2 linked regions of the Saccharobesus litoralis genome follow. The protein of the gene in region 1 interacts with the protein of each later gene in a pairwise test. Links are inferred from orthologs where the notes say so. Each region holds a gene or a part of one and is shown in the gene's direction. Other genes may lie near its edges. The genes, in order: sucA and C2869_RS19305.

What was found.
Region 2: the proteins of sucA (region 1) and C2869_RS19305 interact in binary tests that used the Escherichia coli proteins (3 or more experiments, as listed by UniProt). The link is inferred for Saccharobesus litoralis from one-to-one orthologs.

Annotation. Positions count from the first base shown.
Region 1 is NZ_CP026604.1:598,083-614,142, reverse strand. Bases 6,805-10,190 are described here. They hold sucA (2-oxoglutarate dehydrogenase E1 component), read left to right. Parts: upstream 6,805-7,173; coding sequence 7,174-9,990; downstream 9,991-10,190. Other genes in these bases: odhB (2-oxoglutarate dehydrogenase complex dihydrolipoyllysine-residue succinyltransferase), read left to right, coding at 9,993-10,190; C2869_RS02245 (succinate dehydrogenase iron-sulfur subunit), read left to right, coding at 6,805-7,046. In the rest of the region: rimI (ribosomal protein S18-alanine N-acetyltransferase), read left to right, coding at 1-255; C2869_RS02270 (hypothetical protein), read right to left, coding at 391-1,959; gltA (citrate synthase), read right to left, coding at 2,174-3,454; sdhC (succinate dehydrogenase cytochrome b556 subunit), read left to right, coding at 3,836-4,210; sdhD (succinate dehydrogenase, hydrophobic membrane anchor protein), read left to right, coding at 4,204-4,551; sdhA (succinate dehydrogenase flavoprotein subunit), read left to right, coding at 4,552-6,318; more of C2869_RS02245, read left to right, coding at 6,336-6,804; more of odhB, read left to right, coding at 10,191-11,498; sucC (ADP-forming succinate--CoA ligase subunit beta), read left to right, coding at 11,669-12,835; sucD (succinate--CoA ligase subunit alpha), read left to right, coding at 12,838-13,710; C2869_RS02220 (response regulator), read left to right, coding at 14,139-14,519; apt (adenine phosphoribosyltransferase), read left to right, coding at 14,595-15,140; dnaX (DNA polymerase III subunit gamma/tau), read left to right, coding at 15,146-16,060. UniProt on the Escherichia coli protein: E1 component of the 2-oxoglutarate dehydrogenase (OGDH) complex which catalyzes the decarboxylation of 2-oxoglutarate, the first step in the conversion of 2-oxoglutarate to succinyl-CoA and CO(2).
Region 2 is NZ_CP026604.1:5,107,252-5,122,822, forward strand. What follows is about bases 4,077-6,973. They hold C2869_RS19305 (ABC transporter ATP-binding protein), read left to right. Parts: upstream 4,077-4,510; coding sequence 4,511-6,436; downstream 6,437-6,973. Other genes in these bases: C2869_RS19295 (formate/nitrite transporter family protein), read left to right, coding at 4,077-4,118; C2869_RS19300 (YheV family putative zinc ribbon protein), read right to left, coding at 4,191-4,391; C2869_RS19310 (TIGR02444 family protein), read left to right, coding at 6,446-6,973. Outside these bases: C2869_RS19270 (hypothetical protein), read right to left, coding at 1-206; C2869_RS19275 (DUF3859 domain-containing protein), read right to left, coding at 443-874; C2869_RS19280 (FKBP-type peptidyl-prolyl cis-trans isomerase), read right to left, coding at 1,114-1,881; C2869_RS19285 (WD40 repeat domain-containing protein), read left to right, coding at 2,039-2,971; C2869_RS19290 (SlyX family protein), read left to right, coding at 2,972-3,184; more of C2869_RS19295, read left to right, coding at 3,201-4,076; more of C2869_RS19310, read left to right, coding at 6,974-7,018; C2869_RS19315 (HAD family hydrolase), read left to right, coding at 7,002-7,676; C2869_RS19320 (hypothetical protein), read left to right, coding at 7,782-8,111; C2869_RS19325 (hypothetical protein), read left to right, coding at 8,147-8,449; C2869_RS19330 (peptidylprolyl isomerase), read right to left, coding at 8,467-9,237; C2869_RS19335 (DUF3149 domain-containing protein), read left to right, coding at 9,491-9,637; C2869_RS19340 (hydrolase), read left to right, coding at 10,071-11,060; C2869_RS19345 (substrate-binding periplasmic protein), read right to left, coding at 11,177-12,043; xylA (xylose isomerase), read right to left, coding at 12,391-13,725; C2869_RS19355 (xylulokinase), read right to left, coding at 13,809-15,293. UniProt on the Escherichia coli protein: Genetic data indicate it may be involved in ribosome assembly or function.

The DNA of each region.
Region 1 (16,060 bases):
GAAGCAACGCTTATGAATATAGTTGTTCATAAAGCTAAGCAAGGGCAGGGATTGGCAAAACAGTTACTCAATTATTGTTTTGATTATTTATCTCGTAACGCAATAGACACACTGTGGCTTGAGGTAAGAGAATCAAACAACCAAGCTATTCATCTTTATAATAAAACAGGATTTAGCCAAGTCGACATACGAAAAAATTATTATAAAACGGATATAGGTAAAGAAGACGCCATCATCATGCAGAAGGTTATATAAATATTGACTAAGTCTTAGCTAGCTAATCTAGGCTTAAGAATTAGTTGGTGTTGAATAAAAAACCGCTTCGATGAGAATTCATCTAAGCGGTTTTTTTATGAGTGGTAAACCACGTATAATGAATAAAAGTGATAATTAATTAGCTGCAGCAGATTCAGCAGCTTTTAAAGCAGCCTCGGTTGCACTTTCTGCATCATCTGTTGCTTGTTGGGCATTCTCAGCAGCCGTTTGCGCTGCTTCAATCGCTTCAGCCGCTGCTTCTTCAGCATCTTCTACTGCTTGCTGCAATTGTTTCACTTCTTTTTTAGCTTGCTCTGTTTCAGCTTTTAAATCTTGGGTTTGTTCTACAACTTGAGATGCCGCGACGGGTGTTTCAGCTTGTGTCGCTGCTGGTGTCACAACAACCACTTGATTTTGTGGTGTCTCTTGTTGTTCATTACTTTGTTTTTTTGCTAAAGGCAGTAAAACTTCATTCATGCTTTTTAGTTTTATCAGTTCAACTTGTTGCTGTTTTACTTGGCTTTGTAAGCCAGCCTTTTCAGTAAGTAAAACTTTTAACTCATCGTTTATTTTAGTTAATTTAGCATTAACTCCATTTAATTCAGTTTTTAGAGCTGCGTTTTCTTGTTGCAACTTATCTTGAGCATTGGCGCTGGAATCAAGCTTCGCCGCTGCATTGGATTTGGCTAATTCAACTTCTGTTAACAGTTGATTGGCTTTGTCAGCAATAGCGTCAGCCTGATCTTTCATTGCAATATTGCGTAAATCACCTAACTGCATAGCCGATGCTATCGTATGTAAATTATTTTCTGCCGCAATTAAGTATAACTCGTAGCTAGTTTTTTTCGTGCTAGCGAGCTCTTTGTAAGCTTTATGCAGGTGTTTTAAGTGAGCAATTTCAAACTTAACTTTATCAACGGCTGTTTTAATCGCTTCTTTGGCGCGAGGATCCGCGCTGATCACAGCATCCGCAGTATTTCTTGCATTCACTAAGCCTTGGAAGGTTCTTGGTAATGCGTCATCGATTTTGGCTTTTTTGTAACTGGCAATTTGTTCGTTTAATTCGTTAAGTTCTATATATTTGACAGTTTTAACTTCTAAAGCGAGTAATTCAGCAGACATTTTTGCTTGTTCTTTAGTCGCTCTTTCTATTTCACCTTCGGCTATATCTTTTACCATTCCATCAATTTCATTATTTAATTTTTGAAATGTTTTTGGATAGATTTTAGTTACGTTCAGTTGTTTTAGATAATCGCGTCGAGAAAATACGTCGCCTAGGATTGTTTTAGCTGATTCTCTTATCTTCTTCGCTTTATTTAGTTCACTTTCTGCAGTCGCGACTAATTTGATGATTTCTTTTTTAGCTTCGAGTGCTTCCTCTTCTTCGCTAGTGAAAATATTCAGTAATGAGCCGCCGCCTTTAGCGATATCGTCATACTCTTCCATTGCATCTTTAAATTTCTTTTTAGCTAAAGCCAAGGGTTTTGGCGCGAAATAGCTTAAATCATTTAAACTATCGTCTGCTAATTTGACTTTAAAACCATCTAATACTTCGCGTGCTTCGTTTAAATATTTTTGTTTGGCACTTTGTTGAGTTGAATTTGAAGCAGCAGCCGATGAACTGGCAGAATTTTTAGATGTACTTGAACAAGATACAATAAGTACAGCGGCTGACAGGGCAACTGCGGTTTTGGCGATCCTCATACTGGCTTTCCTTTAAATTTTAATAGCGAAGAAACTGGATATGTATAAGGTGAGGATAGCGATATTTTGCTATTTTTTCAATCTACTATGAGTGATGAAATCCGCATAAATCACACGGAAAGTCGTTGATTTGCTGTTAACTTGTAGTTAAGTGCTAAAAAACAAAAAGCCACTTATTAAAGTGGCTTTATTGATTGGGGGTCAGTAAAACGCTTTACTTTTCGATTGGTTGAAAATCGCGCTTGTCTGAACCTGTATACATTTGACGAGGACGACCAATCTTAGCACCTGGTTGAGAAAGCATCTCGTCCCAGTGAGAGATCCAGCCAATAGTACGAGATAATGCAAAGATAACAGTAAACATGCTAGTTGGAATACCGATAGCTTTTAAGATAATACCTGAATAGAAGTCAACGTTAGGGTATAACTTCTTCTCTACGAAGTATGGGTCTTCTAAAGCAATCTTTTCTAACTTCATTGCTACGTCTAATAGTGGATCATCAATACCTAATGAATCCAATACTTCGTGACAGGTTTCACGCATAACTTTAGCGCGTGGGTCGAAGTTTTTGTATACACGGTGACCGAAGCCCATAAGACGGAAAGGATCACTCTTGTCTTTCGCTTTAGCAACATATTCGTCGATGCGATCAACTGAGCCAATCTCTTCTAACATAGTTAAACAAGCTTCGTTAGCACCACCGTGCGCTGGACCCCATAAAGATGCGATACCAGCTGCAATACATGCATAAGGGTTAGCACCAGAAGAACCAGATAAACGAACAGTTGAAGTAGAAGCGTTTTGCTCGTGATCAGCATGCAATGTGAAGATACGATCCATTGCCTTAGCAACAGCAGGGTTGATTTCGTAATCTTCAGCTGGAACAGAGAACATCATGTTTAAGAAGTTTTCTGAGTAGCTTAAGCTGTTTTTAGGACCAACAAACGGTTGACCAATGCTGTACTTGTAACACATTGCTGCGATAGTTGGCATTTTAGCCACTAAGCGCTTAATGCAACGCTTACGTTGGTCAGGATCTGAGATGTCTAAATCGTTGTGATAGAAAGAAGATAAAGCACCTGTAACCGCACAAAGCATAGCCATAGGGTGAGCATCACGGCTGAAACCGTTAAAGAATGATGCTATGCCTTCATGAACCATAGTGTGGTTTTTGATGATAGAAACGAATTCTTTGTACTCTTCGCTAGTTGGCGCTTCGCCATTCATTAGTAAGTAACATACTTCTAAGTAATCAGCTTCAGTCGCTAATTGGTCGATTGGATAACCACGGTGTAATAACACACCATTTGCACCATCGATGTAAGTAATAGCTGATTCGCATGAACCTGTTGCTAAAAAGCCTGGATCAAAAGTGAAGTAACCGTGCTTACCTAAAGTACGTATATCAATTACGTCTTGGCCTAGAGTTCCTGAGTAAATTGGGAGTTCGACTTCTTTCCCATCAACTGTAAGGATGGCTTTCTTGTCAGCCATAGCTGCTCTCCTTCCGAAAGAGTTATCATGATTATGATCGGTACACATCAAACATAGGGTAATTTGCTTGCATGTACCTAAGGTGTAATTATTAAACTGCAAAAAACGTCAATAATCAATTTATAAGCTGGCGAACAGTGTATTAAAGCGGCTAATGGTAAAAATAGTCGTCATTCAGCAAATGAATGCATTTTTTGGCGTTTAAATTGTATTTATTGGCATGAATGCATATACTTTTCATCCGTTGAAGTCAGCTCGAAACTTCAATAAAAATAAGCATTAACGATAGGCGATTTGCCTGACCAATTTTTTCGGCTCAGCGCGCTTATTGTTATACGACACAACTATAAAATTGCTCAGTTGAGACGAGTGGGAAGAACTGTGAAAAAGCAAAGACCTGTCAATCTAGAGCTAAATACGATTAGCTTTCCGGCAAGTGCCATCGCTTCTATTTTACACCGTGTATCCGGCGTTATCATGTTTGTAGCCATGGGGTTATTAATGTGGGCGTTCGCGACGTCATTATCTTCACAAGAAGGTTTTGATACGGTGAAATCAATTTTCGATACCTTTATCGTTAAATTTATTATTTGGGGAACAATCACAGCATTGCTTTATCATATGCTGGGTGGCTTTCGCCATTTAATTATGGATATGGGTTACTGGGAAGAACTTGAATCAGGTAACGCGAGTGCAAAAGCCACTATCGTTTTAACTGTTGTTCTTTCGATTGGTGCAGGAGTATTAGTATGGTAACTAACGCAGCAACTTTAGGACGCAGCGGAGTCCATGATTTCCTTATTATCCGCGCCTCTGCCTTAGTATTGGCAGCATATGCAATATTCTTGTTGGTTTATTTATTTTCTAACCCAGGATTAACTTACCAAGATTGGTCTGAGTTATATTCTGGTGTTGGTATGAAAGTCTTCACCATTATTTCCTTGTTTGGCTTGTTAGCTCATGCATGGATCGGTTTATGGCAGGTTTTAACCGACTATGTTAAATGCGCTCGCTTACGCATGTTCTTACAGTTTGTATTGAATATTGCTGCATTGAGTTACTTTGTAACTGGTCTTGTCGTATTGTGGGGTGTTTAAGTGAGTATTACTGTTAGAGAATTTGACGCCGTTGTTATCGGTGCCGGCGGTGCAGGTATGCGCGCTGCTTTATCTATTTCTGAATCAGGCCAATCTTGTGCTTTGATTTCTAAAGTTTTCCCAACTCGTTCACATACCGTATCTGCGCAAGGTGGTATTACTGTTGCTTTAGGCAACGCCCACGACGATAACTGGGAATTCCACATGTACGATACCGTAAAAGGTTCTGATTTTATCGGTGACCAAGACGCTATCGAATATATGTGTAAAACGGGTCCAGAAGCTATCATCGAATTAGAGAATATGGGTTTACCCTTCTCACGTTTCGAAAACGGTAAAGTTTACCAGCGTCCATTTGGTGGTCAGTCTAAAAACTTTGGTGGAGAGCAAGCGGCTCGTACAGCAGCAGCTGCTGACCGTACAGGTCACGCTTTATTGCATTGCTTATATCAGCAGAACGTTAAAAACCAAACTAAAGTATTCAGCGAATGGTATGCATTAGATTTAGTTAAAAACCAAACTGGCGCTGTTGTGGGTTGTACTGCTATCTGTATCGAAACAGGTGAAGTGGTTTACTTTAAAGCCCGTGCAACAGTACTGGCTACAGGTGGTGCAGGCCGTATTTTTGCTTCAACCACTAATGCGCATATTAACACTGGTGATGGTGTGGGTATGGCTGTGCGTGCAGGCGTGCCTATGCAAGATATCGAAATGTGGCAATTCCACCCAACCGGTATTGCTGGTGCTGGTGTACTAGTAACTGAAGGTTGTCGTGGTGAGGGTGGTTACCTTCTAAATAAAGATGGCGAACGTTTCATGGAACGTTATGCGCCAAACGCTAAAGACTTAGCGGGTCGTGACGTTGTTGCTCGTTCAATGATGACTGAAATCCGTGAAGGCCGTGGTTGTGATGGTCCTTGGGGTCCACATATCAAGCTTAAGCTTGACCATTTAGGTAAAGAAACATTAGAAAGTCGTTTACCTGGCGTTTGTGATTTATCTCGTACTTTCGCACATATTGATCCGGTTGAAGAGCCAATTCCAGTTATCCCAACTTGTCACTACCAAATGGGTGGTGTACCGACCAATGTTAATGGTCAAGCATTCACTGTGGATGCTAATGGTAACGACCAAGTTGTTGAAGGTTTATTCGCAGTAGGTGAGATTGCCTGTGTATCTGTACACGGTGCTAACCGCTTAGGTGGTAACTCATTATTGGATTTAGTTGTATTTGGTCGTGCTGCTGGTAAGTACTTAGGTGAGTACCTAGCCGATACACAAGAAGGTGTTGCAGCAAGCGCTTCAGATCTTGAACAAAGCTTATCTCGCTACAATCGTTGGGAATCAACAGATAAAGGCGAAGACCCGTTCCAAATCCGTAAAGACTTACAGCAATGTATGCAGCTTAACTTCTCGGTATTCCGTGAAGGTGATGCAATGGCTACTGGTCTTGAAGAGCTTAAAGTTATCCGTGAGCGTCTTAAATCAGCACGCTTAGATGACAAATCTAGCGACTTTAATACACAACGTATCGAGTGTTTAGAATTAGACAACTTGATGGAAACTGCATACGCAACAGCCGTTGCCGCAAACTTCCGTACAGAGAGCCGTGGTGCACATAGCCGCTTCGACTACCCTGAGCGTGATGATGCTAACTGGTTGTGTCACACTATTTATAACCCTGAGACGGAAAGCATGTCTAAGCGTGATGTTAATATGACGCCTAAGCATCGTGAAGCTTTCCCTCCAAAAGTTAGAACATACTAATTGGGGAGCGCTGGCAAATGAAACAAGTTTTTTCAATATATCGCTACAACCCTGATGTTGATGCTAAACCAAGAATGCAAGACTACACGTTAGACTTGCCAGATGGTCAAGACATCATGGTATTGGATGCTCTTCTGTTAATCAAAGAGCAAGACCCAACTTTATCGCTACGCCGTTCATGTCGTGAAGGTGTATGTGGTTCAGATGGCGTTAACATGAATGGTAAAAACGGCTTAGCTTGTATTACGCCTTTATCTGATTTAAAGGGTAAGAAGATTGTTATTCGTCCATTACCAGGTTTACCTGTTGTTCGTGACTTAGTTGTTGATATGACTCAGTTCTTTACACAGTATGAAAAAGTTAAACCTTTCTTGATCAACGATGACAAGCAACCACCTGCGCGTGAGCATTTGCAGTCAATTGAAGATCGTGAAAAGCTTGATGGTTTATACGAGTGTATTTTATGTGCTTGTTGTTCAACATCTTGTCCATCATTTTGGTGGAACCCAGACAAATTTATTGGCCCTGCCGGTTTGCTAGCTGCTTACCGTTGGTTGGCTGACAGTCGTGATACGGCAACTGAAGAACGCTTATCTAACTTAGATGATGCATTTAGCGTATTCCGTTGTCACGGTATCATGAACTGTGTAAATGTATGTCCTAAAGGCTTAAACCCGACCAAGGCAATTGGTCATATTAAGTCTATGCTGCTTAAGCAGGCTGTTTAGTATTAATTAAGTTCGTTAGAACTTAACTTTCTGAACTACTGAATAGCCGTTCTTAGTTAGCTGAGAATGGCTATTTTTTTACCTAAAACCTTAAATTGTACAACTTACTACGGTAAAGGAAACAATAATGCACTATGGCAACATGCAAGCCTGGCTAGAATCAACCCAGTTAGCCGGTGCCAATGCCACTTACGTAGAAGAATTATACGAAAGTTATTTGACTGATCCGCAAAGCGTAGATGCCGACTGGCGTGCTTTGTTCGATCAACTGCCCAAGGTTGAAGGCGTTGACGTAGAAACTAAGCACTCTGAAGTGCGAGAAGATTTTCGTCAAGCTGCCAAAAATACCCACCGTAAACAAGTTGTTGTTCAAGCGGAAAGCTCAGATGAAAAACAAGTAAAAGTTTTACAGCTGATTAACGCATTCCGTTTTCGTGGCCACCAACATGCTAACTTGGATCCACTTGGTTTATGGAAGCAAGAGCGCGTACGTGATTTAGAGCTATCTCATCATGGCCTAACACAAGAAGACATGGATAAAGTCTATAACGTTGGCTCACTTAAAGTTGGCGCAGAAAAGCTACCACTACGTGATATTCACAGCGCGTTAGTTAAAACGTATTGTGGCTCGATTGGTGCAGAATACATGCACATTACTTCAACTGATGAGAAGCGTTGGTTACAGCAGCGTTTAGAATCGGTAAAAGCAACGGCGAATTTAACAGCTGATGCTAAGAAGAAGCTTTACAAAGAGCTAGTCGCGGCAGACGGTTTAGAGAAATATTTAGGTTCTAAATTCCCTGGAGCTAAACGTTTCTCGTTAGAAGGTGGCGATGCATTGATTCCTATGCTTAAGGAATTAATTTCGCGTGCAGGTGCGCAAGGTGCAAAAGAAGTCGTCATTGGTATGGCGCACCGTGGTCGTTTAAACGTATTGGTTAATGTATTAGGTAAAAACCCTTCGGTATTATTTGATGAGTTTGCCGGTAAATTTGATAAAGGCAATGGCTCAGGTGATGTTAAATATCACATGGGTTACTCGTCTGATTTCGCCACGCCAGGTGGTGACGTTCACTTAGCATTAGCGTTTAACCCATCTCACCTAGAGATTGTAAACCCTGTGGTTATGGGCTCGGTACGCGCACGTATGGATCGTCGTGGTTGTACTGACGGAACTCAAGCCTTGCCAATTACCATTCATGGTGATTCTGCTATTGCAGGTCAAGGTGTAGTGCAAGAAACGTTTAACCTTTCGCAAACACGTGCTTTCCAAGTTGGTGGTACGGTACGAATTGTGGTTAACAACCAAGTTGGTTTCACAACGTCTAATCCTGAAGATACGCGCTCTACTCAATATTGTACTGATATTGCTAAGATGGTTCAGGCGCCAATTTTCCACGTTAATTCAGATGATCCTGAAGCGGTTATTTTAGCAACGCAAATTGCCCTTGATTTCCGCAACACCTTTAAGCGTGATGTTGTGATTGACTTAGTTTGTTATCGTCGTCACGGTCATAACGAAGCTGATGAGCCAAATGCAACGCAGCCATTAATGTATCAAAAAATCAAAAAGCACCCTGTGCCGCGTGAAATCTATGCGCAGCAATTGGCAAACGAAGGCTTATTTGACGAAAAAGATGCAAAGAAAGCTATCGATGAATATCGAGCTGCGCTAGACCACGGTGCTTGTGTTGTCGAAGAATGGCGTCCTATGATGGAGCATTCAGTAGATTGGTCTCCATATGTTGGCAATGATTGGGATTCTCCGTATGACGCTTCTTTAACACTTGAGCAAATTACCGATCTAGCGAAAAGAGTGTCTAGTTACCCAGAGGACGTAACACCGCAATCTCGAGTTAAGAAAATTTATCAAGACCGTCAAACTATGGCCGCAGGTGATAAGTTAATTGATTGGGGTTTTGCCGAGACGTTAGCTTATGCTTCATTAGTTGAAAACGGTACGAATATACGTATTACCGGTCAGGATGCAGGCCGAGGAACATTCTTCCATCGTCATGCGGTTATTCACGATCAAAAAGACGCTTCAGGTTATCAACCTCTACAAAATGTTGATAAAAAGCAAGGTCGCTTTGAAGTTTATGATTCAGTATTGTCAGAAGAAGCGGTATTGGCGTTTGAATATGGTTATGCAACAGCGGAACCAACATCACTTGTTATTTGGGAAGCGCAATTTGGTGACTTCGCCAACGGTGCTCAAGTCGTAATTGACCAGTTCTTGTGTTCAGGTGAGCAAAAATGGGGGCGCTTATGTGGCTTAACATTATTGTTACCACATGGTTATGAAGGCCAAGGCCCAGAGCATTCATCTGCCCGCTTAGAACGTTTCTTACAACTTTGTGCTGATCACAATATGCAAGTGTGTGTGCCTACGACTCCGGCTCAGGTTTTCAATATGATCCGTCGTCAACACATTCGTCCTGTACGTCGTCCATTAGTGGTTATGTCGCCTAAGTCGTTATTACGTCATCCAGCAGCAACGTCAACTATGGAAGAACTAGCTTCTGGTATTTTCCATGATGTGATTGATGAAATCGATGTTTTGGAAACAGAAAAAGTGGATCGTGTTGTTTTCTGTAGCGGTAAAGTTTATTACGACTTGCTAGATGCCCGTCGTAAGAACGAGTTAAATAACGTTGCGATTGTGCGTATCGAGCAGCTTTATCCGTTCCCTCATAAAGAGATGGATGAAATTATCGAAAAGTATAACCATGTTAAAGAGTTTGTTTGGTGTCAAGAAGAGCCACAAAACCAAGGTGCATGGTACTGTTCGCAACATCACTTCTGGAATTCAATTCCAGCCGGTGCCAACTTAACTTATGCCGGTCGCGAAGCGTCAGCATCACCAGCAGTAGGTTATTTATCAGTTCACAATGTTCAACAAAAAGCATTAGTAAAAGATGCATTAGGTCTTAAGGAAGATTAATCATGGCTGTTGAAATTAAAGTTCCTGTATTGCCTGAGTCAGTTGCAGACGCAACCATCGCGACTTGGCATGTTAAAGTTGGTGACAAGGTTAGCCGTGATCAAAACTTGGTTGACATTGAAACTGACAAGGTCGTTTTAGAAGTCGTAGCGCCAGAAGATGGTGTTATTGGCGAAATTAAATTCGCTGAAGGCGAAACAGTTTTAGCCGAGCAAGTCATTGGTTTGCTTGGTGAAGGTCAAGCGGAAGCAGCTGCACCAGCAGCAGCTCCACAACAAAATACTCAACAAGAAACTCAACAAGTAGAAGGTGAGACGGTGGAAATTAAAGTTCCTGTATTACCCGAGTCAGTAGCAGATGCAACCATCGCTACATGGCACGTTCAAGCTGGTGAATCAGTATCACGCGATCAAAACTTAGTCGATATTGAAACCGATAAAGTTGTACTAGAAGTTGTTGCACCAGAAGACGGTGTATTAGCGGAAATTTTAGAAGATGAAGGTGCAACGGTTACAGCTGAGCAAGTCATCGGTCAATTAAAAGCAGGTGCAGCTCCGGCAGCGGCAGCTCCAAAAGCTGAAGCAGCGCCTTCTGCGTCTGAAGATAAAGGTGATGCATTAAGCCCATCGGTTCGTCGCGCATTAGCTGAAAATGGTATCAGTGCAGAAGAAGCTTCAAGCATCAAAGGTTCAGGTGTTGATGGTCGATTAACTAAAGAAGATGTTGAAGCTTACGTTAAGACTAAAGCATCTGCTCCTGCTGCAAAAGCACCAGCAGCACCTGCTGAAGTCGCTGCGGTATTAGGCGATCGCACGCAAAAACGTGTTCCAATGACTCGTTTACGTAAAACGATTGCTAATCGCTTGTTAGAAGCTAAAAACTCTACGGCTATGTTGACGACTTTCAACGAAGTAAACATGAAACCTATCATGGATATTCGTAAAAAGTACAAAGACTTATTCGAAGAAAAGCATGGTGTACGTTTAGGCTTTATGTCTTTCTTTACCAAAGCGGTAACTGAAGCGCTTAAGCGTTACCCTGCGATTAATGCTTCAATCGACGGTGATGACATTGTTTATCACAACTATTTCGATGTCAGCATGGCTGTTTCTACACCTCGTGGTCTTGTAACACCTGTATTGCGTGACGCTGACCAATTAGGTTTAGGTGAAATTGAAAAAGGCATTCGTGAATTAGCCCTTAAAGGCCGTGATGGTAAATTAACCATGGACGATATGACCGGCGGTAACTTCACTATTACTAATGGTGGTGTGTTCGGCTCATTGATTTCTACGCCAATCATTAACTTGCCTCAAACAGCTATCTTAGGTATGCATAAGATCCAAGAGCGCCCAATGGCAGTTAATGGTAAGGTTGAAATCTTACCTATGATGTACCTAGCTTTATCTTACGACCATAGACTGGTTGACGGTAAAGAATCAGTTGGCTTCTTAGTAACAATTAAAGAGTTATTGGAAGATCCAACAAGACTTATCTTAGATATTTAAGTCCTATTCAGGGCGGTGATAGTTACTATCACCGCCCTTTTGCATTCTAGGCTTGTAGAATGTAACAAAATCGCTATCTTATCGGGTTAGACTATCTAGGCAATTTGGCGCACTTTGCCACAGATAGTAAGACCAAATAATCAAACACTTCTAAATAAACGGAAAATGTCATGAATTTGCATGAGTATCAAGGCAAGCAGTTGTTCGCACAGTACGGACTACCTGTTTCTAAAGGTATTGCTGCTGAAACGCCTGCAGAAGCAGTCGCTGCAGCTGATCAATTAGGTTACGACAAATTTGTTGTTAAAGCTCAAGTACACGCTGGTGGCCGCGGTAAAGCGGGTGGCGTTAAACTAGTTGAAACTAAAGACGAAATTAAAGCTTTTGCAGAAAAGTGGTTAGGTAATAACTTAGTTACTTATCAAACAGACGCAAATGGTCAGCCTGTAAGCCGTATCTTAGTAGAAGACGTTGCTGACATCGATCGTGAATTATATTTAGGTGCGGTTGTTGACCGTTCTACTCGTCGTATCGTTTTCATGGCCTCTACAGAAGGTGGTGTTGAAATCGAGAAGGTTGCTGAAGAAACGCCAGAGAAAATCTTAAAAGCAACTATCGATCCATTAGCCGGTGCACAACCTTACCAAGGTCGTGAATTAGCGTTCAAACTTGGCTTAGAAGGTAAGCAAGTTTCTCAGTTCGTTAAAATTTTCTTAGGCTTAGCTAAATTATTCAAAGAAAAAGACGTTGAGTTAATCGAAATTAACCCATTAATCACTACAGGCGCTGGTGATTTACACTGTCTTGACGCTAAAGTTGCTATCGACAGTAATGCTGTTGGTCGTCACCCAGACATTAAAGAAATGCACGATCCTTCACAAGAAGACGCGCGTGAAGCTGACGCAGCTAAGTGGGAATTAAACTACGTTGCTTTAGACGGTAACGTTGGTTGTATGGTTAACGGTGCTGGCCTTGCAATGGGTACTATGGACATCGTTAACTTAAACGGCGGTAGCCCAGCTAACTTCCTAGATGTAGGTGGTGGAGCTACTAAAGAACGTGTTGCTGAAGCATTTAAGATCATCCTATCTGACGCAAACGTTAAGGCTGTATTAGTTAACATTTTCGGTGGTATCGTTCGTTGTGACATGATCGCTGAAGGTATTATTGCAGCAGTTAAAGAAGTTGGCGTTGAAGTACCAGTTGTTGTTCGTTTAGAAGGTACTAACGCAGAAGCCGGTCGTGAAGTTTTAGCTAACTCAGACGTGGATATCATTGCAGCTCCAAGCTTACAAGAAGCTGCTGAATTAGTTGTTAAAGCTGCAGCGGAGGCCTAATAATGTCTGTTTTAATCAATAAAGATACTAAAGTAATCTGTCAAGGTTTCACTGGTTCACAAGGTACTTTCCATTCAGAGCAAGCTATCGCTTATGGTACGCAAATGGTTGGTGGTGTGACGCCTGGTAAAGGTGGTCAAGTTCACTTAGGCCTACCAGTATTCAACACTGTTGCTGAAGCGGTTGCTGAAACAGGTGCTGACGCGTCTGTAATCTATGTTCCAGCTGCTTTCGTTAAAGATTCAATCTTAGAAGCGGCTAATGCTGGTATTAAATTAATCGTATGTATCACTGAAGGTGTTCCTACGCTTGACATGCTTGACTGTAAAGTTAAATGTGACGAGTTAGGTGTACGTTTAATTGGTCCTAACTGCCCAGGTGTTATCACTCCTGGTGAATGTAAAATCGGTATCATGCCTGGTCACATTCACTTACCGGGTAAAGTTGGTATCGTTTCACGTTCTGGTACTTTGACTTACGAAGCTGTTAAGCAAACGACTGACGCTGGTTTTGGTCAATCGACTTGTGTTGGTATTGGTGGTGACCCAATTCCTGGTACTAACTTCATCGACGTATTGGAAATGTTCCAAAACGATCCAGCGACTGAAGCTATCGTTATGATCGGTGAAATCGGTGGTACTGCAGAAGAAGAAGCAGCTGCTTACATTAAAGAAAATGTAACTAAGCCAGTTGTTTCATACATCGCTGGTGTTACTGCTCCTCCAGGTAAGCGTATGGGTCATGCTGGCGCTATCATCTCTGGCGGTAAAGGTACTGCTGATGACAAATTCGCGGCATTAGAAGCAGCAGGCGTTAAGACTGTTCGTTCACTAGCTGAGATTGGTAAAGCGTTAGCTGAGAAAACTGGTTGGTAATTTGTAGGGCAGAATTTATTTCTGCCAATTGCATACTTTCGAGTATGGCTATGCAGGTGTAAAACCTGCACTACAAGTGATACGTTTTCATAATGATTTTAAAAGGCGGCAAGCATAAGCTTAGCCGCCTTTTTTATTAGCTTGTCATGGATCTTTCGCGCCAAACTGCTAACATAGCGCGCAAAAATTGATGGAGATCAAATTATGGGTCATCACGACGACGTTAAAACTGAAAAAGTATGGCAATTTTTTGCTGCGTTAGCCACGTTAGCATTACCTCTATTGCCAGCAGTTTTAACTTGGATCAATCATCTTAGTGCATAAAACGCTATAATACGGTTGAATTTACTTTGAACTAAATCAACCGTATTTAGTCTAAAAGCTTACCTAATAATTATATTGCAGTAACATGCGTAGGGAATAAAGACATGTTGGTATTATTGATAGACGACAATCGAAAAGTAAGACAAGAAATTCGCGATTACTTATCTTCGCAATCACACCAAGTGGTTGAAGCTGATAATGGGCTTTCCGGTTTATCTAAGCTGAAACAGCACAAATTTGATATGGTTATTTCTGATCATATTATGCCTATTATGGATGGCATCAAATTTTGTGAAAATGCCCTGCAAAAACACTTGGTTAGCGCTAAGCAACTGCTTGTATTGTCTACCAAAATCGAACCCTTTTTAGAAAAAAAATTATCCAAGTTAAACGTCAGTTTATTAAGTAAACCGGTTCGTAAAGAATTATTGCAGGATAAAATCGATTTACTCGATTCCTCGTTAAAGTCAGATTCAGTCGCTTAAATTACCTTTGTACCTTGCATTTATTTGGCAATTTGTTTTAATGCTGGCATTCAAATTATAAGCCGCTTTTGCATAATGAACGATGCAGTATTAGCCAATATTAAGGCTAGCATTACTACTATCCCTGATTATCCCAAAGCTGGGATCATGTTTCGCGACATAACCAGCTTGATCCAAAATAACCAAGCGTTTAATCAAACCATAGATTGTCTTGTTGCTCAGTTTCAAGATCAAGGATATACCAAAGTTTTGGGTGCTGAGGCACGCGGCTTTATTTTTGGGGCGGCATTAGCCCATCGTTTAAATATTGGCTTTATTCCAGCGCGTAAACCGAATAAGCTGCCTAGAGAAACGGTTAGTCAAGAATATCAACTTGAATACGGTACAGATGCATTGCATATTCATAAAGATGCGGTATCTAGTAATGACAATGTTCTGGTAGTCGACGATTTGATAGCAACGGGTGGCACAATCATTGCGGCTATTAATCTAGTTCGTCAGCTAGGCGCAACTGTGACAGATGCCGCTTTTGTTGTCGCGCTACCTGATTTAGGTGGTGAAGATAAATTGACAGCGTTGAACGTCAAACCCTTTAGCCTTATCTCCTTTGAAGGCGAGTAAAATTAATGAGTTATCAAGCCCTTGCTCGAAAATGGCGGCCACAAATATTTGGTCAGTTAGTTGGCCAAACCCATGTCGTCACTGCGTTATCTAATGCGCTAAATAACGACAGATTACATCATGCTTATTTATTTACTGGCACACGAGGTGTGGGTAAAACCACTATAGCGCGTATTTTTGCTAAAAGTCTGAATTGTATAAACGGAGTGACAGCAGAGCCGTGTGGACAATGTCAGAATTGTGTGGCAATAGAGCAGGGCCGTTTTGTTGATTTAGTTGAGGTTGATGCTGCGTCTCGTACTAAAGTTGAAGATACACGAGAAATTTTAGATAACGTACAATATAGCCCGAGCCAAGGTCGTTACAAAGTTTATTTAATCGATGAAGTGCACATGCTGTCTCGTCACTCGTTTAATGCTTTGCTGAAAACCTTGGAAGAGCCACCTCCGCACGTTAAGTTTTTACTCGCCACGACCGATCCACAAAAGCTACCTATAACTATATTATCGCGTTGTTTGCAGTTTAGCTTAAAGGCGCTGACGGCTGAACAAATTCAGCAACAATTAGCCCATGTACTATCGGCGGAAAACTTACCTTTTGAACCTGCAGGCATTACACAATTAGCCAATGCCGCTAATGGTAGTATGCGTGATGCATTAAGTTTGACAGATCAAGCCGTAGCTCAGGGTAATGGTCAAGTTGCTGAGTCAGTTGTTAGAACTATGCTTGGTATGCTTGATGAGCACCACATAGCCGCTTTACTTATGGCGGTCACATCTGGTGATTTTAGCCAAGTTATGGCGGCAATCGAACAATTATCGTTAGCAGCGGTAGAGCCGGAGCAAGCATTATTAGAGTTAATTAATGCTTTTCATCAAATAGCTTTGGTTCAAGTTTTACCGAGTTACAGTGGGTTAAAT
Region 2 (15,571 bases), 4.5 Mb from region 1 along the record:
TCATTACTTTGCACCGTGAGTTGAGTCGAGCCTTCAGTGGTAAACTCGTCTCGCTCACGTTGATAGCTAGCTTCAATATAGGCGGTGACTGGGGTTAAACCTTGTAGCAAAGCCAATTGCTTACGCAAATCATCTAAGCCATTGGCGTGGATCAGGCCAGGAAACAGTAAAGTAAGCAATACAGCTGACAAAGTACGATAAACCATGTTAGTTACTCCAATTAACTTATGTGTTTTGCTGAATACGACACTGTATTCATTACTTAGTTCAACTCACAGTACTGAGCATTTGAACTTAACGGTAAAGTTTAGCAACACTACAAGTTACCAAAGAATAATAAAAATAAGTTAGGTTGAAAGTTATGATTTCGAGGTTAAATGAGCAGCTACACTCAGCGCACTAACAGCGAAAGGTCAGAATAGCTATCAGTGCAATATAACACTTAAAACCCTCGTCTTTTCCAAAACATGGCTTCGTTATTAGGTTGCTCTAGGGCTACATTAAAGGTTTTTTCCGCGATAATCTGTCCATTGTGCTCAATAACCATACGCCAATCCCCTTGCTTGTTTTCTAATGGTAACCAGAGGGTATCGCCCAAGTAAAAATCCCAATTATTGTTGCGCACATGCACACTGCCAGTAAACGGCGGCATAATATCGCCATCTTCATCTGGGATATTAGGGTGAAATATAGTGAAGTCGAGCTTTTTGCCTTTGGCTTTTTGGGCATTTAAAATAAATCCAAACTCTATGTCTTCTTCAGCAGGTACTTGAGTAGTAAAATTACGAATTTTAGGTAAGGCTTTGCTACGTTCATCCCACTTGGTATAGATGCCATGGCTAACAATAGTAAAAACAGATTTTAGTTTGGACAAAGTTAAACTCTCAAAATTATCAGAGGAATGATTCTATTTAACTATTTCCGACTTCCTTCACCCTGAGCGCGAAGCAGTCGAAGGGTTGATACTAGTTTAATTACACTAAGTCTTTCATCGAGATGCAGAGACTAGTATAAAAATTTATAGAAAGTCATTATGAATAAATACTGCGCTACAAAACAAAAAACCGGCACTAACTCAGTCAGTACCGGTTTTTTAAAGCAGGTAAAAAAGAATTAACCTTCTTTTTCAGCCTTTTCGATTGAGATTAACTCAACATCAAAAATTAACGCAGCATATGGAGGGATGTTACCCGTACCGTTTGGACCATAAGCTAAATCGAAAGGAATGAAGAAACGGTATTTAGAACCAACAGACATTAACTGTAAACCTTCAGTCCAACCTTTAATAACACGGTTAAGTGGGAAGCTAGCTGGTTGACCACGGTCAACTGAGCTATCAAACTTAGTGCCGTCAATTAACGTACCTGTGTAATGAACAGTTACTGTGTCTTCTGCCGCTGGCTTGTCGCCATCTGCAGCTTGTACAACTTGATACTGTAAACCAGATTCAGTAACGCTTACGCCCTCTTTAGTTTTGTTTTCTTCTAAGAAAGCCGCACTTTCGTCTTTATGCTTAGCTTGATCAGCTTCTTGCTTCTTTTGATGCGCAGCTTGTTGAGCTTGTTGTAAAGCAGTAAGCAATTCACGAATTTCAGCTTCTTCTAATTGCGCTTTACCTTCAAGACCTTGTGCAAAACCTTTAGCGATTAAAGATTGGTCTAACGCAATACCCATTTCGTTAGATTGCTCTACGTGTTGCTTGATGTTAGTCGCAATATTAACACCCAAGCCATAAGATTGTTTTTCGATATCAGTTTGCAAATTAATCGCCTCTTGCTTTTTAGTTTCGGTTTGTGCTGCTGCAGTGTCTTCTTTTTTTGCACCACAAGCGGCCAATGTTAGTGCGGCTGCAATTGCACAGGCACTCGCTAACTTATTCATGTAATTATTCTCCAAATACTTGAGTGTTTACGCACAATTACTTAATTATCGCCAATCGTACGAAGCGCAGTATAATAACCCTATCTTGTTCAGTTAACCAAGTCGTAACCTTGCCTTGAACCGCTTTTTTACTTTTATTAGCGCAATCGTACTGAGTTTGAGCGCATGCTCACCGCCAGCCGACCAAGCAAAACAGCAATGGACCTTGTCACAGACTAACTTAATTGAAAGCCAATTGAGCCAAGATGGTCAGCTATTGCTTACCTCAGAAATAGGGACTGGCGCTACGCTATGGGATACCAACCAGCGCCAGCCTTTATATATATGGACACATTCTAAAAAAGAAAGGCATCATATCTATATTGCTGAAATTTCTGCAAACAATGCGATTAGTGTTACCGCCTCGCGCCAGCAAATTGCAGTATGGGACAACAAAACTGGCCATAATTTAGCTCTGTGGCAAGTGTCTAACAGTCTTATTCGTGACATTGCCGTTAGTCACAATGGTAATGTGATTGCTTATGCGCTGGAAAATGGCCAAGTAGTCGTGATCAATCGCTTAACTAACCGGCAATTAACATTTACTGGCCATCAAGCATCAGTTAATAGTATAGCGATGTCGGCCGATGGTCAGTTTATATTCAGTGGCGGTAGCGATTACCTTGCTTATTTTTGGCGTACACAAGATGGTCATATTCTTAGCCGTTTTGTGCACCCACATCGCGTAGTTAAAGTCGCATTAAATCACAATGCCTCCATCGCGTTTAGTGCCGACAGCAAAGGCACAGCCACTCTTTGGCAGCCGGCCAGTGGCAAAAAAAATGTGCAATTACAATCTAGCCAGCATCAACCTCTATACACAGATGCGGTATTTTCTAACACTGATCCACACTTATTAACGGCCACTACCAGTCGAAATTTGGATATTTGGCAGGTAAATAGCGGAAAAAACCTAAAATCCTTACTCGTTACCCCAAAAGCTAAGGCCAAACCGCCCTCAGCAGTGATATACTCCGCGCGATTTATGGCTAAACCTCGGCACGTACAAAGTGCTAGTTCAGCTGCAATAATTGAAGATTGGATGTACTAAATGAGCGAACTCGAACGCCGCGTCGAAGAATTAGAGACTAAAGTCAGCTTTCAAGAAGATACGATTGAACAGCTAAATGCAGCATTAGCTAGCCAACAAGAAGAAATGTTAATTCTAAAAAAACAACTTACCCTGTTGGCACAACGACTTACGACTTTACAACCGGACGCAGTCATACCACAATCACAAGAAGCGCCCCCACCCCATTACTAACCAATTGAGATGAGTTGTGAGTGAACCTAAAAAAATTCTAGCGCCAGATGGCAGTGAGCTAAGCTCTACTGTTACTGCTAAGCCGAAACGAGGCCAAGAGCGCGAACAAGAAAACCAAGAATACGTATCGGTAATTGTAAAACGCAATGACGAATGCTTTCGCCACCCTGACGATATTCTGGAAAATGCCATTAGTGAAGGCATGGAGCAGTTGTCACGCCCATTACTTTCATTGGGTTTATCTGCTGTAGCCGCCGGTATGATTTTATGTTTTACCGCGATGGCCGTTGCGTTAATGGCGAAAATGCACCATGAGTACCAGTTTGAATTCCCGCTTAATCTAGGATTAGCCTTAGTTTATCCACTGGGTTTTGTTCTTTGTATATTAAGCCGGACAACTCTCTTTACTGAGCACACGGCAACCTCTTTGTATCCTGTGCTTGATAAAAAGGCGCCTTTCTCCCGATTACTTAAATTGTGGACTGTGGTCACTATCGGCAATTTAATCGGCGGTATTTTTGCCTCTTTGTTACTGGCGCGCGCTGATAGCATTATTCATGCAGCTAAAGGCTATGAGATCATAGCTAATCACGTACTTAGCTACTCCACTGCCGATATTTTTGTTAGCTCTGTACTTGCAGGCTGGCTAATGGCATTAGGCGCTTGGATTGTACTTTCAACCCATTCTACTTTTAGCCAAATCACCAGTATTTTCATTGTAACCTTTTTAATTGGTTTAGCTGGGCTACATCACATTATTGCCGGTTCGGTAGAAATGTTTACCCATTATTTTGTCAACCAAAACATGCCATTTACCAGCGTGCTTAATTTTATTTGGCCAACCTTTTTAGGTAATTTATTAGGCGGTAGTGTTTTCGTTGCGGTATTAAACTATGGTCATATCCGTCAATCACAGATAGGTAGCAGTGATTAGTTTTTGTAAGTCGAGGCTCGCTTAAAGTACCTACTTTGGGCACCTCAACTTACACTTTAATTGAAACGCCCCTTATTCCGGCTTAAATATCCCAATCACATCATTTGCTTGTTTGCTAGCTTGTTTAACCTTGTTGTCGGTATTGCTCTTGGTATAACCACAGTCAACGCATTCCACTTTCTCTACATTGTTTTCTAAAAACAACATCAGTGAATCTTGAGCTGAACACTGTGGACAAACGGCACCGGCGATAAAGCGTTTTTTCTGTTTCATGGTTATCTATACTTTTCAATTAGGTCTAAGTCTATTTCTGGCTTGGGATATGGCCAGCGAGCGCGTATCATAGCGCGAATTGAACATTTTATTAATCTGCAATCACATACAAGCGAATAATGCTCACCATAAACCAAATTACCCTAATGCGTGGCAGTAATGTACTGCTCGATAAAGCTGACTTAACTTTATACCCGCAACAAAAAACCGGCCTTATCGGTAAGAATGGTTGTGGTAAATCCAGCTTGTTAGCACTTATTAAGCAGGAAATACAATTAGACAGCGGCGATTATGCTATTCCTAAGCAATGGCGCATTAGTCATGTAAAACAAGAAACTCCAGCGCTAGCCATATCTGCCTTAGATTATGTGATTGATGGTGACGAACAATATCGTGATTTACAACAACAATTAGCGCAAGCTGAAGCCCAAGACGACGGCAAAAAGATTGCTGAAGTCCATCAGCAAATGGATGCAATTGACGCCTACAGTATTCACGCACGGGCTGGCCAATTACTGAATGGTTTAGGGTTTGCACAAGATCAGCATCAATCACAAGTTACCGATTTTTCGGGTGGTTGGCGCATGCGCTTAAACTTAGCGCAAGCCCTGATCAGCCGCTCTGATTTACTATTACTGGATGAACCAACCAACCATTTGGATCTTGATGCGGTTATTTGGCTAAGTAAGTTTTTACGATCTTATGAAGGCACACTCATCCTTATCTCGCACGACAGAGAATTTTTGGACGAAGTCACCGAGCAAATCGTACATATCGAACATGGCAAACTCAATTTATACAAGGGCAACTATTCCGCTTTCGAACGCCAACGCGCGGAAAAACTCAAGCTGCAACAAGCCATGTATGAAAAGCAGCAACGCGAGCGTGCCCATATGCAGGCTTTTGTTGATCGCTTTAAGGCCAAAGCATCCAAGGCTAAACAGGCTCAATCTCGTTTAAAAGCCTTATCGAGAATGGAAGATTTAGCGCCAGCCCATGTCGATTCAGAATTTAGCTTTGCGTTTCGTGAACCTGAAAAAAACCCCAACCCATTAATTTCGTTAAATCAAGTCGCGGTTGGTTATGATGACACCCCCATTCTTAATACCATCAAGCTTAATCTTGTACCGGGTAGCCGCATTGGTTTACTCGGCCGTAATGGACAAGGTAAATCGACTTTAGTTAAATTATTAGCCCAACAGCTAACGCCAATGCAGGGCGAGATGACTGTAGGTCACGGTTTGAATATTGGTTATTTTGCCCAGCACCAACTCGAACAATTGCGCGCGGATGATTCACCATTAAGTGCAATCACACGTATTGCCAATGGTGCACTAGAACAAGAGCTGCGTGACTTTTTAGGTGGCTTTGGCTTTAAAGGTGATCAAGCACTTGACCCTGTAGCCAACTTCTCTGGGGGTGAAAAAGCCCGCTTAGTCTTGGCTTTGCTGGTTTGGCAAAAGCCTAACCTGTTATTACTGGATGAACCGACTAACCATCTCGACTTAGACATGCGCTTAGCCTTAACCTTAGCCTTACAAAATTTTGCTGGCGCCATGATCATTGTTTCGCATGACAGACACATTTTGACCTCGACCTGTGATGACTTCTATCTCGTGAATAATGGCGAGGTTCAGCCATTTTCGGGCGATTTGCACGATTATGAAAAATGGTTAAGTGACGATAGCCGCGAGCAAAAACAGCAAGCCGCACAAACCCAAACCAGCAATGACACTGCAATATCTCGCAAAGAACAAAAGCGAATTGAAGCTGAATTTCGCCAACAAACACGTCCACTTAAGCAAACGATAGAAAAATCAGAAAAAGCGATGGACAAGTTACAAAGTCAATTAACCGATATTGAAAACCAGCTCAGCGATACTAGTTTGTATGAAGCCTCGCGCAAAGCCGATTTGACTATGTTGCTCGACCAGCAAGCGCAAATAAAACAAGAGTTAGAACAAATAGAAGAAACGTGGATGTTAGCGGAGGAAGAGTTAGACGAATTGCAACAAGCATTCGATGCCGAGTATCAATTCAACTAACGCAAAATTATGGTTTCTGACAGGGTAAATATAACAGTCCAAGCTTATTGGCAACAAAGTATCGCGCTTTATCAGCAAGAAGGTGTGCAACAAGCCTGCCTATATATGCAAGACGCACTGAATGCCAATGTTAATTTACTCTTGTTATTAACCTTGTTAGATCAGCAAAAAGTTAACGCCAACACTCGGTTAATTCAAGCGCTACATCACAAGGTTAATCACTTTGGTAGTGAGCATACACAGCCGCTACGCCAATTACGTCGTCAATTAACAATTAGCCGTAATTTAAGCTCTACCACTCGCGCACAATTAAAAAAGCAATTGTTGCAAAGTGAGTTACTGTTGGAACAACAAGAGCAAGCTTTACTTATCGAAAGTCTCAACACGCTAGCCCCTGATCTCACCATGCTGGCGCCTAATCAGAGCCAGAGCGCTTTGGTAGAAAATTACTTGACGCTATTAGCTGAACAACAAACGAACCCAGCGCTAGTGCAAACAACTGATGGCCTATACCTCCAATACCTAGACTGCCTTAAACAACTCGCAACAATTGGGAGTAAGCACAATGAAGACAAGAATTGACGCCATTCTATTTGATATGGATGGCACCTTATTTGATAGCGAGATTATTGCAGAACAAGGTTGGATATTAGCCGCCCAAGAATTTGGCCAAACCTTTACTCATCAAGACTATTTAAAGTTTGTCGGGATCGTGACAGACGTTTGCCATCAACAGGCTCATCGCAAATGGGGAGAATCATTTCCGATGGCACGCTTTATCAAACGTAAATCAGAGATATACAGAGAATTAAAAACACAAGGGGTTTTAGTCAAAGCAGGGGCGCAAGCCTTTTTAAATAAAAGCCGTCAATTAACCCCAAAGTTAGGCTTAGTGACATCGAGTACGCGCAGTGCGGTAAAGGAAAACTTTCAATACCTAGCTGGCTTAGAGCAATTTCAAACCATAGTCACAGCGGAAAATACTCAACGCAAAAAGCCCGAGCCTGACTGTTATTTACTGGCCTGTCAGCAACTTGAAGTTAAACCCGAACACACTTTAGTTATAGAAGATTCTAATCCGGGTTGTTTAGCAGCGATCCGCGCTGGCTGTAAAACGCTTTGTGTGCCGGATATGGTACCCATAACCTCGGAAATCGAAAAACAACTTTTTGCACGATATGATTCACTCAATCAAGCCTTGTCATTATTGGACAGTTTGGATTTTTCACAAAACGCTTAAAAAACCAGCAATTGATAGGCGACAATTGTTTTAAATTAGCTATAATTGATATGAGGCTAACCGAAAAATTCCATACTATTTTTCGGACTATTGAGGGGTAGTACAATGCCAGACAATGTAGGTTATCCGGGCGAGACAGGCTCGGCGGCTTTTGCTGCACAAGCAGCAGCCGAAGCAGAACGTGTTCGCGAGCTTGAAACACAAAGGCAAGAGCAAGTAGCAGAAATTGAAGCTGAAACGCAATCTGTTGAACAAGTGCAAGATCCAGCCGTGGCTGAAACCCAAGCACCAACAGATACACTTTCAGCTGAGTCCTTAGCTGAGGGACAAGCGCAGCAAGCTTTGCAAGAATCGCTGCAACAAATTGAACAAGAACCAGAAGCGGCAAGACAAACTCAGGCAAATTTGAGTGCTGAAGAAGTGGTTGGCGTTTAATTCAATGGTTATCGCTTAACATTAGTGAATGACTGATGCCACCGCCTAATGCGATCCATAAATATAATGTGATCCAGATGCATGCTGAATCACCGATTAGCCGCTTGGTACGTATGTATCAAGTGGGCATTAACGCGTGCCAGCAAAAAGACGCATACAAAGTCACTAAGGTTTTATTTTTATTACATAAAAAATTAGACCACCAAGCAAGTCCTAAACTAGCGGCTAACCTAACTCGCCTTTATAAACATCTACAAGCTTGCTGCGAGCAAGGTGACTTCGACCAAGTCGCCAGCACGTTTAATCAGCTGCAAAGCCAATGGCGTACTTTACACTAATACACAATCACCTTTCTCTAAATGTAGCGCTGCCTGCCAGCAAATAGCGTAACCAAGAGTAATAGCCAAGCAATAGCGCCACTATGAGTTGTTTGCTGCTGTTGTTCACGCAGCACATTACGTACAGGCTGCTGGCCATCCAAAGTTGCTAACTCACTATTAACCACGACAACCGCTTCAACAACAATATAGTTGGTTGTTGTAATCGTCTGCCCATCCTGCGCATCTTGGGCGCTGTAGTTACGCAACGGGGTATTGGTTAAATACTTATCATCAAGGTTAAAAATAGCTTCCTGCGCCATCTTATCTAAAATAGCCAAGCCTTGGGCATCAACCTGACCAAAAACACTTAAACCACCATTTTGTCTATCTAACACAACACTATTATCTGCTATGTTAAAAAACCATTGATGACTCGCACTGTTGGCTTCATCGGCTCGTTTAGCCATAGCAATAGTGCCACGCACATTTGAAAATTTAGGCTCATTAACAATGTCAGCATGAGGTGAGACGGCAGTTAATTGATTTTCACTTGTTAGGTAAAAGCCGCCCCCTTGTATAATAAAATTAGGAATGGCGCGGTGAATAATAGTATTGTCGTATTGACCTTGCTGCACATAGCTTAAAAAATTACTCACTGTGGTTGGTACCGACTCATCATATAAATTAACTTCAAAATCACCCATATTGGTTTTAAACATCACCACGGTTGCCTGTGCCGAACCGCATAAAATGGGCCACAAACCTAATAATATCCAACCACTTATTGTTAATCTCGGCCACCGCATAGCTTTAACTCTATCTAATTTCTCTTTAAAAATAGTACCACCTTCAGATTGGCCAAATCGTAAAAAAATGTAACCGCTAGCAGCCTAACTGCTGGGCTATAAAGCTGTACCAAGAAAATGCATCAATAAAAAATTGCGCCAGATCAATATAGCGGTTAGCTATGAATCAGCACGCCATCAGACTTGATTAAGATCAAGGATCTTCTCCCCTATTCAACTATTGTGTAATCAAGACAACTGAGGAGAATCAATCATGAATGTTTGGGCTGAAATTTTAAAAGATCCTGTCGTTTGGGGTTCTATTCTAGGTATCGCTATTGTCATTGGTTTATGTAGCTATTACGTTTGGTACTTTATGTCTCATCTACATGATGCCGAGCGTGAACTTGAGAGCAAGTAACTGCCATCTAAACAACTATCTAAGCAACCATTTAAACTGGAGTAAAATGTAGCTAAGGAAACACGTTGACTTTTGTTTAGGCAAACGAAAATGTGATCCCCCCCCACATCCTTAGCTACATTTTTTTACTTCATCCGCAACACCATTCATCAGCTAAATGATAGTCAAAGCGATCGGGTTTTAGGGGCAGGTTTCTAGTTCCAGACGAAACCTAAGTACTTACATCCATGTAAGCAAAGCCGTCAAGCTTCGAGACCCCATGAGCATATGCTCTATTATGTGATTGGGGCGAGTAAGCGCCGACAATGAACCATAAGACCCGAGCGAGAAGACTATGTAGTTTTTTTCACTTCACCGCTTGCAAAGTCCTAACTACATAGGAATACTGTAAGCAAGATAACAATCCGCATTTTCTTAGAAGAATAAGCAATTCATGATCATAGAAAGTCAGTTTAAGCCCGTTTGGTGGCTTAGAAACCGTCATGTACAAACCATTTGGCAGAAAGTAGACCGTTACAAGTTAAATTGCCCCGTGGAAGAACAGCGGCTTGAACTCCCCGACGGTGACTTTATTGACCTAGCTTGGACGAGCAAACCAACTGAGGACGACTCTCGCCCTATAGTAATGGTGTTACACGGCTTAGAAGGTTCTATCGATAGCACATATGCTAAAGGCATGATGAATGCCATTCGAGATAAAGGCTGGATCGGCGTGCTCATGCACTTTAGAGGCTGCAGCAAAGAAATTAACCGTAATCACAGGTTATATCATTCAGGTGAAACCCAAGATATTTCCTTTGTTAGCCAATGGTTAATGGAACAATATCCGCAACAAAGCTTAGCCTGTATTGGTTTCAGCCTAGGTGCGAATGCCTTAGTAAAATTTTTAGGTGAAACACCTAACAATGCGTTTACTGCCAGTGTGGCAATTTGCCCACCGTTAGATTTAGCCGCCAGTGCCAAACGTATTCGCCAAGGCTTCTCATGGGTTTATCAAAAATATTTGTTAGACATGATGAAAGCCACTTTTAGCCGTAAAATATTGCGCAGCGATTTATCCCATTTAGTACAAATAGAGCGCGAGCAACTCGACAAGATCCGTACACTGGAAGCTTTTGATGATGCCGTCACCGCACCGTTGCACGGTTTCAAAAACGCTCAAGACTATTACAACAAGTGTAGTGGTAAACAGTTTTTACGCTATATCCAACGTCCTACATTAATACTGCACGCGAAGGACGATCCGTTTTTATCGGCAACTTGTATTCCTTCAAGTAAAGAGTTATCACATCGTGTGACTTACGAGCTTAGTGAATTTGGTGGGCATGTCGGTTATGTTAACGGTGAATCGCCGTTAAAAGTTGAATACTGGTTAGAGCAGCGCAGCCTGCAATATATTGCTAATCACCTGACCGGTGTATAGCCTTCTCGCTTTAACTATAGTCAATTACCTTCTGTTAACGTTGCAATTCATAATACCCAAAGTGAGCTTTTTTACTTCACTTTGGGGTTTAGCATAATAGCAAGCCCTTTTACAGATTACTCATCCTCGCCGTTATTACCTTTATAAGTAACAGGATCAAACCATAATTCTTTTTTATCTAAAGGGGTAAGTGGTGATAGCTCAGGGTTTTTCAAATCAAATACTATGCGATTTTGCACATTGGCTCTTTCAAGGGCATTTTTCACTTCAGGATCGGCAAAAAACATACGTTCGTAAGTACCATCCTTAATCATACTATACAATACCTTTTCTAACTGCGGCGCTAACTCTGGATAGTTAAAACTAACAAAATAATAAAATGGTGCAACGTAACGCAGCATGACACGAGGCTCAACTGTCAGCTCTAATTCATCATGACGCACCACTTCAGCCCATGGTTCATGAATACCGCGCGGAAAATAATCGTATCGCCCGCCCTCTAACATGGGAAATAAATTGGGGTATTTTTCTTCCTTCACCACTTTAATACCGTTGGCTTGCAAAATAAAAGTATCAGACCAATTTGAACCTTGCCCGGCTTTAAACTGTTTTAAATCATCCAATGTTTTCACGTTAGCAAATAAATTGACTCTGTCTTTGCGTACTATCCCGACTCGCATCGCCAGCATGCCTCGATAGATGGGAATTCGAATGGGGATCATGGATTCTTCATATTCTTTCGAGGTTAGCGTCCACATTATATGGTAAACCCCAGTTTGCGCATTCGTTAACCGACGTGACATATTGACGAACTTTTTATCATCCGGATAGCGATAAGAATGCCCCGCTCGTTTAATTGCTTGCTCGATTATTAAGTTGGGAAAACGCTTTTCGTCACTGCCTGATAACCTGAGTTCATCCGCTACAACAATTGAGCTTAGCAGTGCACTCATTACCATCAGTAAGCGGAACATTAAATGCATTGTAATTTACCTTATTAATCTACCATTCATGACTAACCCACTTAACTAAACACAATTAAAAAGGGATTACTTATTAACCCTTACCTTGTCATTTGCCACCATTAAGAATTAAACGATGCTGCTACTCTCTATTAATTGTAGTCCAACTTGGCAGGAGATGAGCGTTTTATGGGCGTGAGAAGTTGTAGAAAATGCAATCTTTATTTGAGCTTAGCACCTTAACTCAAAAGTTTTGAACGGTTGAATTTATAACTAATTGCTAATAAAAAGCCCAGCAAGGTTAAACCTAGCTGGGCTTTAGAAAGCATAACAAATTGGGCTAAACTAAAATCTAGCCTGTAAATCAATTAGATATATTGATTGATGATGTTTTCAAACAATTCTTGCTTACCAGAGATTTGCTCCGGCTCACCGACAGCAGCACCAATTTCAGCTAACTGCTCCATTGTAAGTTTGCCATCAACAAAATCTTTACCTTGACCTGACTCGAAAGTCTCGTAACGCTTGTTACGTAATTCAGTGTATTTAGACTTGCTGATGATCTCGTCAGCAATGATTAATGAACGGGCAAATGTGTCCATGCCACCGATGTGACCTAGGAAGATATCTTCCATATCAGTTGATTCACGACGCGTTTTCGCATCAAAGTTAACACCGCCACCTTGTAAACCGCCCGCTTCAAGGAATACCAACATAGCTTCAACTGTTTCGTTAACGTTGTTAGGGAATTGGTCTGTATCCCAGCTGTTTTGGTAATCACCACGGTTAGCATCAATTGAACCTAAAATACCGTTATCAGCAGCAACTTGTAATTCATGCTGGAAAGTATGGCTAGCTAATGTTGCATGGTTAACTTCAATGTTGACTTTGAAATCGTCGAAGCTTAAATCGTACTTTTGTAAGAAACCAGCAACAGTTGCCGTATCAAAATCGTACTGATGCTTAGTTGGTTCCATTGGCTTAGGCTCAATGAAGAAAGTACCGTTCCAACCTTGGCTGCGCATATAATCTTTAGCCATATGTAACCAACGTGCGAAGTTTTCTTGCTCGCGTTCCATCTTAGTATTCAATAACGTGATGTAACCTTCACGGCCACCCCAGAATACATAGTTTTCACCGTTTAGCTTCATAGTAGCGTCCATCGCTATTTTAAGCTGAGCACCGGCACGCGCTAACGTTGGGAAGTGAGGGTTAGTACCTGCACCATTCATATAACGTGGATTAGAGAAAAGGTTTGATGTACCCCAAAGCAATTTAACGCCTGACGCTTTTTGCTTTTCTAACGCGATATCTGTGATGAATTGAATTTTTTCTTCAAACTCACCAACTGTTGAATTCTCTTCGTCGATCAAATCCGTATCGTGGAAGCAGTAGTAAGGTAAGCCCATCTTTGTGAAAAATTCAAAAGCGGCATCCATTTTATCTGCTGCGCGTTGCTTAGCTGAATCAGCATCATTCCATGCAAAACGTTGTGGACCAGGGCCAAATGGGTCGTGACCTTGACCACAGAAAGTGTGCCAATAACAGCCAGCAAAACGTAACCATTCTTTCATGGTTTTACCCGCGACTTCGCGGTTTTCGTCATACCATTTAAATGCGAACGGATTGTCTGATTCACGACCTTCGTATTTTATTTCTGATACCGAAGGAAAATATTCTTTATCACCGATAACTACAGCCATCTTTTTCTACCTCTACTTAGTGCGTAAACGTTAAAACTGAATTAACTAAACTTAAATTTCTGAACTCTTAAATATCTAAAATCTTAAATTTCCAAATACTGCTTCCATTGCTCATAAGCTTGAGCATAAGCGTCGACTTTATCTGCTTGCGGTTGATAATCCGCCACCACAGCTAAGCCTTTAAACATCTCTTCACGGTTGGTGTAATAACCCAAACCAAAACCAGCGCCACGGGCTGCACCCTCTGCGCCATCAGTATCATATAACTCGACACTAACGTTACAGCTGTTCACAAAAGCTTCGACAAATATTGGGCTTAAAAACATGTTGCCCTTACCTGCACGAACCAATTCACTGCTGACACCCATGTCTTTTAATACGTCGAAACCGTATTTAAGCGCGAACACTATGCCTTCTTGTGCACTGCGCACAATGTGACCCAATTGGTGGCGGTTAAAATCGATACCGCGCATATGACCACCAATATTCTTGTTTTGCAGAACACGCTCAGCACCATTACCAAATGGGTGCATCACAAGGCCATCAGAGCCAACAGGAACTTGATCCGCCAAGTCGTTCAATGCTGGATAAGAAACCTCATTACCTTGGGTATTTAATAATCCACGCACCCAGCTATACAAACGACCGGTACCGTTAACGCACAATAAAACGCCATTACGAGTAGCATCGTCAGTGTGAGAAACATGTTGGAAGGTATTAACGCGTGATTGTGGATCTGCGGCATTTTTATCAGTCACCGCGTAAACCACCCCTGATGTCCCCGCAGTGGCTGCGACTTCACCCGGCTCCATTACGTTTAGCGACATCGCATTATTAGGTTGATCACCGCCACGGTAAGTCACTTTAATACCGGCACGTAAGCCTAGTTCAGCAGCCGCGGCAACCGATACTTGACCTTGGTCGCCAAAACTTGGCACTAACCTTGGGATAAGATTAGATTCAAACCCATAATGATTTAACAAAGTGTGGTTAAGTTCATTAGCACTAAAATCCCATAACACGCCTTCACTTAAACCTGAACTCGTGGTGGTCGCTTCACCGGTTAACTTCATTGCTATGTAGTCACCTGGCAACATTATTTTGTCAATTTTGGCAAATAACTCTGGCTGGTTGTCCTTGACCCACTTAAGTTTGGATGCGGTAAAATTCCCTGGTGAATTGAGCATTTTACTCAAGCATTGTTCAGCGCCTAGCTCGTTAAAGGCTTTATCACCAATTTCAACGGCACGAGAATCACACCAAATAATCGCTGGACGGATCACTTGTTGCTCAGCATCGACACACACCAAACCATGCATTTGATAAGAAATACCTATGGCTTCAATTTGGCTTGGCTCAAACTTATTTGTTGCACAAAGTTCATTAAAGCCTGATTTAATGCAAGACCACCAAGTTTCAGGGTCTTGCTCAGCAAAACCGGCTTGTGGCGCATTGATTGCCAACTCAGTTTTTGGGTAATGCGTTGCGGCAACACAAGCCCCTGTTTTTGCATCAACTACCGACACTTTGGTAGAAGAGCTGCCAATGTCCAAACCTAAAAAATACATATTCGATATCCAGATGTAATCAAATCGTTAAATGGCCGTTCTTAATTCAATTCACAAAATTAGATTTATGCAAAAATTTACACTTCTGATATTGCTAAATTTAATTTTCACTTTACGATGTCATACTTGAATCTTATTAAGCGAATGAATAAATAAGCTATTCAGTAAGGGCTAACAGCCAAGAATTGCTGACAAGTTTAGGGTTGGCTAACAAAAGCAACAAGTATCAAAATTTATTACCTACGTATAAAATTTAATATTCCAAACGCGTTAAAAAA